Regions from separate parts of the Nonlabens agnitus genome, predicted to be linked through region 1. Evidence: riboswitches for the same ligand, from Rfam matches in the RefSeq annotation. Region 1 holds a riboswitch; the other holds the start of a gene.

Region 1 (3,421 bases):
TGCGGTTTTTGAAGCAGGATTGTTAAAGCTGAAGTGTCATATCATAGACGCACTAGCCCAACCTGGTGGTCAGTGTACAGAATTGTACCCTAAAAAACCCATCTATGATATTCCTGGTTTTCCAGAAGTTCTAGCTGGTGATCTGGTAGATAATCTCATGAAGCAAATCGAACCGTTCCAGCCTGGTTTTACCTTAGGAGAGCGCGCCGAAACCATTGAAAAACAAGAAGATGGTAGCTTTATAGTGACGACCAGTAAAGGAACTAAGCACCATGCTAAAGTAGTCGCCATTGCTGGTGGTTTAGGATCGTTTGAACCTCGCAAACCAGCCATTGATGGAATCGAAAATTACGAGGACAACGGTCTAGCTTATATGATCAAAGATCCTGAGGTTTATCGCGACAAAAAAGTAGTCATTGCCGGTGGTGGCGATAGTGCTTTGGATTGGTCTATATTTTTGGCAGACGTCGCTAGCGAAGTAACTCTGGTTCATAGACGAGAGGAATTCCGCGGTGCGCTAGATAGTGTCGAGAAAGTAGAGGAATTGGTCCAACAAGATAAAATAAGATTGGTCACACCTGCGGAAATCTTAGATATCAACGGCGATGGAAAAGTGGAATCGGTGCTCCTACAACACAACGACGAGGCAAAACGAATGGAAGTAATCGAATGCGATGCTTTTATACCGTTATTTGGTTTGGCGCCTAAACTAGGCCCAATAGCAGATTGGGGTCTGGAAATAGAAAAGAATGCTATTAAAGTGGACAACACTTTAGATTACCAAACCAACATTCCAGGCATCTATGCCATAGGCGATGTGAACACCTATCCTGGTAAATTGAAATTGATCCTTTGTGGTTTTCACGAGGCCACTTTGATGTGTCAGAGTGCTTATCAACGCATCTTTCCAGACAAACGGTATGTGATGAAATACACAACCGTTGGTGGTATTGATGGATTCGATGGTTCACGTAAGGAAGCCGAAAAAGCAGTCGTTAAAAAAATAGGCAATAAGCAGAATGTCTGATATCAAAATGACCATCATCGATCGCGATGGCCAGCGCCACGAGGTCGATGCGCCTACAGACATGAACATGAACGTCATGGAAGTCTGCAAGGCTTATGATTTACCCGTGCAAGCCGTTTGCGGCGGTATGGCCATGTGCGCCACCTGTCAGTGCTACATCATCAGTGATCACGATTTAGGTGAGCGCAATGATGATGAAGAAGCCATGCTTTGGGAAGCCCAAAACGTCAAAGAGAATTCCCGACTAGGCTGCCAGATCCCGATTACGGAAAATTTAGAAGGATTGGTGATTGAATTGGCTCCTGAAGAATAGTGAATTTTACGTCAGGCTGAGCCTGTCGAAATCAATTCGTTTCAGAAAAGTTTAAAAAAGAGGCACTCTAGTTTAAAAAATGGCTGGTGCCACAAGGTCGAAGTCTAAACTATAGACAAAATCAATTTTATTTTTCACTTTAATTTTGTTTTTGATTTTCCAAAGCCCATATTTGTACTAGTTCATTGCATTTTGAGTTATAAAGAAAGGTTCAGGGATTAGACCCGTTGAGACCTTGGCAACCCTACGATTGTAGAAGGTGCCTCATTCTACCATGCGATTGCGTGGAAAGATAACGAGCAAATTATCCGCACATCTTTCTTTAATATTTGATTTGTTTTCGCTTTCGCGAAAGCGATATCCAACTCAAACATCAAGTTTATCTGTAGCTCATGCTATGGATCAAACTTAATGCAGGTGAGCATGATCACATAAACACAAAGATTGAAGAATACGACATTATATAAGGCATTGCAAGAACGCATCCTCGTACTGGATGGTGCCATGGGAACCATGTTGCAACGGCATAAATTCACAGAAGAAGACTTTAGAGGCGAGCGCTTTGCAGACTACGCATCTGATGTGAAAGGAAACAATGATTTGCTGTCCATCACTCAGCCAGAGGCCATTGCTGGTGTCCATGCCCAATACTTTGCGGCTGGAGCAGATATCGTAGAGACCAATACGTTTAGTGCAACTACGATCGCCATGGCAGATTATCACATGGAATTTTTGGTGGATGAATTAAACGTTGAAAGTGCTCGAATTGCCCGCAAAGTAGCCGACGATTTCACAGCAAAAGAACCACACAAACCTAGGTTTGTTGCAGGCGCTATAGGTCCGACCAACAAAACCGCCAGCATGTCGCCAGATGTGAGCGATCCTGGTTATCGCGCTATAACATTTGAAGAGTTACGAAAAGCTTACAAACAACAAGCAGCTGGATTGATCAAAGGTGGCGTGGATATTTTGTTGGTAGAAACTGTTTTTGACACACTCAATGCTAAAGCTGCTCTTTTTGCCATTGAAGAATTGAAAGAAGAACTTAATCTTGATATACCAGTCATGGTAAGCGGCACAATTACAGATGCCTCTGGAAGAACCTTAAGTGGTCAGACAGCCGAGGCTTTTATGATTTCGATTGAGCATATACCGCTGTTGTCTTTTGGTTTCAATTGCGCCTTAGGTGCCAAACAACTCACACCTTATTTAGAGACTGTAGCTAGTAAGTCCAATTATGGAATAAGTGCATATCCCAATGCGGGATTGCCTAACGCCTTTGGAGAATATGATGAGTCGCCAGAACAGATGGCTTCACAAATTAGAGAATATCTCGACAAATCTTTGGTCAATATCATAGGTGGTTGTTGTGGTACCACACCAGAACACATTGCCGCTATTGCAAAAATAGCTGCCGAATATCAGCCTAGAATTATTCCATCCCTACAAACTTTGGCGCATGGATAAGAAAGAATTTAGACCACTAAAACTAAGCGGCCTTGAGCCGTTAGTTATTACTCCAGAAAGCAACTTTGTCAATGTGGGTGAGCGCACCAATGTTGCTGGTTCCAAAAAATTCTTACGTCTTATTAAGGAAGAGAAGTTTGATGAAGCGCTGGATGTTGCTCGCGACCAGGTGGATAACGGTGCCCAGATCATTGACATCAATATGGACGACGGCCTGATCGATGGTAAAGCCGCCATGGTCAAGTTTCTCAACCTGATCGCTGCAGAACCTGATATTTCCAGAGTGCCTATCATGATCGATAGTTCCAAATGGGAAATTATTGAGGCTGGATTGCAAGTGGTACAAGGCAAATGCGTTGTCAATTCTATAAGCTTAAAAGAAGGCGAAGAAGAATTTATAAAACATGCCAAGGCTATCAAGCGTTATGGCGCTGCCGTGATTGTCATGGCCTTTGATGAAGTAGGTCAAGCAGACACCTATGAACGCCGCATCGAGATTGCCAAGCGCAGCTATGATATTTTGGTTAATGAAGTCAAGTTCGCTCCAGAAGACATCATCTTTGACCTTAATATTTTTCCGGTGGCTACGGGAATGGACGAGCATAAACTTAATG
Region 2 (3,421 bases), 1.0 Mb from region 1:
GGAGATACTGCCAATAGAATTGACCTTACGGGCGACGGGCATTTTCTAGAAATTCATCCAGACATGGTGAAAGCCAATTTACCGTTTTTTGGAGAGCGTCGTCAAGGTGCTGGATATAACAATCCGCAGGACAGTGGTATCAATTTTGAACAGGCGCCAGAGGATTATCTCTACACGGTAGATAATGAGGCATACAAATACGAGATTGAATTTGATGCCAATGACAAAACCGAAAATTATGACGTGGACGTGGTTGTATTTGCCAATGGTAAAGCAACGGTTTACGTAAGAAGCACCACCAGAACGGTCATGCAATATCAAGGAAGAGTGGTATCTACGAACGATTCCAAGGAGTAATCAAAAAGAGAACAAGTCTACTTAGTTCTCAAAAATTCTATTTGACATAATATACATTATGGTTCAAATATCAAATTCTTTTAATCATCACAAATCGCATAAAATAAACTGCCCGGATTCATAACTATAGTATTTACAGGCATCATCTTAGGCGTAATTCTAATAAATGGTACTAAATCTTGATCTGTAGGATTTTCAGCATATGGGAACTGCTCATGATTTGAATCCAGAACTTCTGGAAATATCTCATTCTTGAAATACTGTTCAAAGAATTCAAGATCTTCCGTATTGATGTCTTTATACTCAGAACGCTTTTGTATGCCGCCTTGATCTTCCATAAACAATTGACCATCCATAAACCTTACTTGAGAGGTTCCACCTTGAGAATAACTTTCAGGTAAACCTGTGAGCAAAAACTCATTATACGAGGCGTTTGGTTTAAAACTAAAAATATAGTTCTTAGAGTTTGTGATTTCGCCTTCTGCATATTTTCTCAAATCCTGCTGATAGATTTCTATTTGTTCAATGGAATTGCGCTGCGAGTAGATATATGGATACGTAAAGCAATTGGCGGCTTCATTAAATATAGCTGTAAAGGCCTCATTTACAGAACTATTAAAACGTATCGCAAAACCTCTATTGGCATCAAGTCCAACACGAACTTTAACCGAATCCTGAATACTCGAATTATAGCGAGCGTACAGCACCACTTTAGGTTCCTTATGATAGGTGAATAGATAATGGTCTTCTACTTTTTGCCAAGTTCCTTTGAGCACACCTCCAAAAAATGCGATAGCAAAATGATGATCTGGTGAGATAATTACATGAGAATCTCCATGTGGATCATTACTAGAAATATGATATGCTCCAGAAATATCCTCAACAGACTGCTGTGCAACACCTAAGGCCATCCCACTAAAAACAAATAGTATTGACAAAACCTTTTTCATAGGTATGCATTTTTTCTAAAATAAAGATAATCTAATCTGCCGCTATAAAAATCTCCTGCGGTGACCACTACTCTACTATTTATACGATCATTGTTATTCCTTACCAGAGGCGTCATTGGACTAGATTACCAAGCAAGGTCTGCTCCTCATAATTCTTAACATATTATATGGTTCTCAAAGCTTCATTTTAAAATGTTATGGTTTAGTTTTGCCGCCGCAAATAATTATCAAGAATCTCATTAGGGAGATAGCAACCTGCAATAACGAGCAAGGTGCTAAATGGATAAGCCAAGTTTTTGGAAAAAATGTTAACTCATACTTCTATTGCTGGTCGCTGTTTCCCTTATCTCAAATTAAGATATGGATCATAAAACCGTGATTACCCCTAAATTTTCAGCGCTTATACCGCTTTTTGTCTTCGTCCTTACTTTTCTAGGCGTTGGTATTATTCAAAATGACTTTTACGCATTACCAGCACCTATAGCTGTTATTGCGGGAATCATCGTGGCATTCCTGATGTTCAGACAAACGATCGAATCCAAAATCCAAACCCTATTAAAAGGTTGTGGTGACGATAAGATCTTGACCATGTGTTTGATTTATCTCTTGGCCGGTGCTTTTGCTGCCATCACTAACGCGACTGGTAGCGTGGATGCTATAGTCAATTTGGGTCTGGACTTTATTGCAGTGCAATACATCTACGTGGGCATCTTTGTTATCGCCGCATTCCTATCGGTTTCTACGGGAACTTCTGTAGGTGCGATTGTCGCACTGGCGCCTATTGTGGTGGGCTTTGCCGATAAAAGCAGCGCAGACCTAGCCATTTTGTGTGGTGCCTTGTTGGGCGGTAGTATGTTTGGTGATAATCTCTCGGTCATATCAGATACCACGATCGCTGCGACCCAATCTTTAGGTTGTAAGATGAGTGATAAATTCAAGGAGAACATCAAGATCGCGCTTCCAGCTGCTTTGGTCACCATTGCCATTTTGATCTTTCAAGGGTTGGACCTAGAGTCTGGCAATGCAGAGACGATCATTTATGATTACTCGGTGATTAAAATTTTGCCTTACCTTCTTGTAATTGGACTTTCTGTATTGGGTGTTAATGTGTTTATCACGCTACTTTTGGGTTGCATCAGTGCTGCCATTTTAGGGATTGCTTACGGTGATTTCACCTTATTGGAATCTACCAAAATCGCCTATGAAGGCTTCACCAGCATGACCGAGATCTTCTTACTGTCCTTACTTACCGGTGGTCTAGCTGCACTCGTAGCCAGAAATGGTGGTATTGATTTTATCCTGATCAAAATCAAAAAGCTGATTTCCAGCAAGAAATCAGCGCAATTGGGTATTGCTTCACTGGTCAGCACCGTGAATCTAGCCATCGCAAACAATACGGTTTCCATCATTATCACAGGTCCCATTGCCAAAACCATTAATGATGAGTACCATCTGGACAACAAGAAAACAGCGTCGATTCTGGATATTTTTGCCTGTATTTTTCAGGGATTGTTGCCGTATGGCGCACAGGTCTTGATGATCTTGAGTTTGTCTAACGAACAAATCAATTATCTGGATTTGGTTTCTAACACGTGGTACCTCTTGTTACTGTTGATGACGACCATAGCATTCATTGTATTCAATACACCTAAAACGATAAGAGTTCCATAAATAAGAACGCCTGGCATATTAGGTACCTTTGCTTCCACTCCAGTTGTAAGTCCAATAACCTGAGTGCTGTCAGCAAATTCGATTAAAATTTATGATTCCAAAACTTCATTACATATCAAACGCCAAAACGCCTCAACTTCATCTAGACAACATTCAGAAAGCTTGCAGTGCTGGAATCGAATTGGTACAACTGGACATGAAGCACATCAAGAAACCAGCGCTTTTACAGTTGGCTAAAGATGTTCAGGCGATTACTTCGCATTTTCAGACCAGACTCATCATCACGAGCCATTACAAGATTGCCGAAACCATTAAAGCAGACGGCGTATTCCTGGAAAAAACCGACGCTTCTCCTACTCTAATGAGAGAACATTTGTTCCCATGGCAAAGCATTGGTGCTAGCGCACACACCTTGCAGGATTGTCAGGACTTGATTAAAAAAG

Evidence for each region. A riboswitch is a leader RNA that binds a small molecule or an ion and turns the genes downstream of it on or off. The one in region 1 is predicted to bind S-adenosylmethionine.
Region 2: it holds a riboswitch for S-adenosylmethionine, as region 1 does, so the genes downstream of both, BST86_RS04995 (Na+/H+ antiporter NhaC family protein) here and BST86_RS09795 (homocysteine S-methyltransferase family protein) in region 1, are expected to answer to the same signal.

Annotation. Positions count from the first base shown of each region.
Region 1 covers NZ_MQUC01000003.1:2,124,551-2,127,971, reverse strand. Annotated here, with positions in the region: gene BST86_RS09805 (NAD(P)/FAD-dependent oxidoreductase) at 1-1,027, shown strand, start outside; gene BST86_RS09800 (2Fe-2S iron-sulfur cluster-binding protein) at 1,020-1,340, shown strand; SAM riboswitch class I at 1,535-1,639, shown strand; gene BST86_RS09795 (homocysteine S-methyltransferase family protein) at 1,785-2,807, shown strand; gene BST86_RS09790 (vitamin B12 dependent-methionine synthase activation domain-containing protein) at 2,800-3,421, shown strand, end outside.
Region 2 covers NZ_MQUC01000003.1:1,083,896-1,087,316, forward strand. Annotated here, with positions in the region: gene BST86_RS04985 (DUF4251 domain-containing protein) at 1-357, shown strand, start outside; gene BST86_RS04990 (hypothetical protein) at 438-1,307, opposite strand; SAM-I-IV-variant riboswitch at 1,527-1,623, shown strand; gene BST86_RS04995 (Na+/H+ antiporter NhaC family protein) at 1,668-2,978, shown strand; gene BST86_RS05000 (thiamine phosphate synthase) at 3,070-3,421, shown strand, end outside.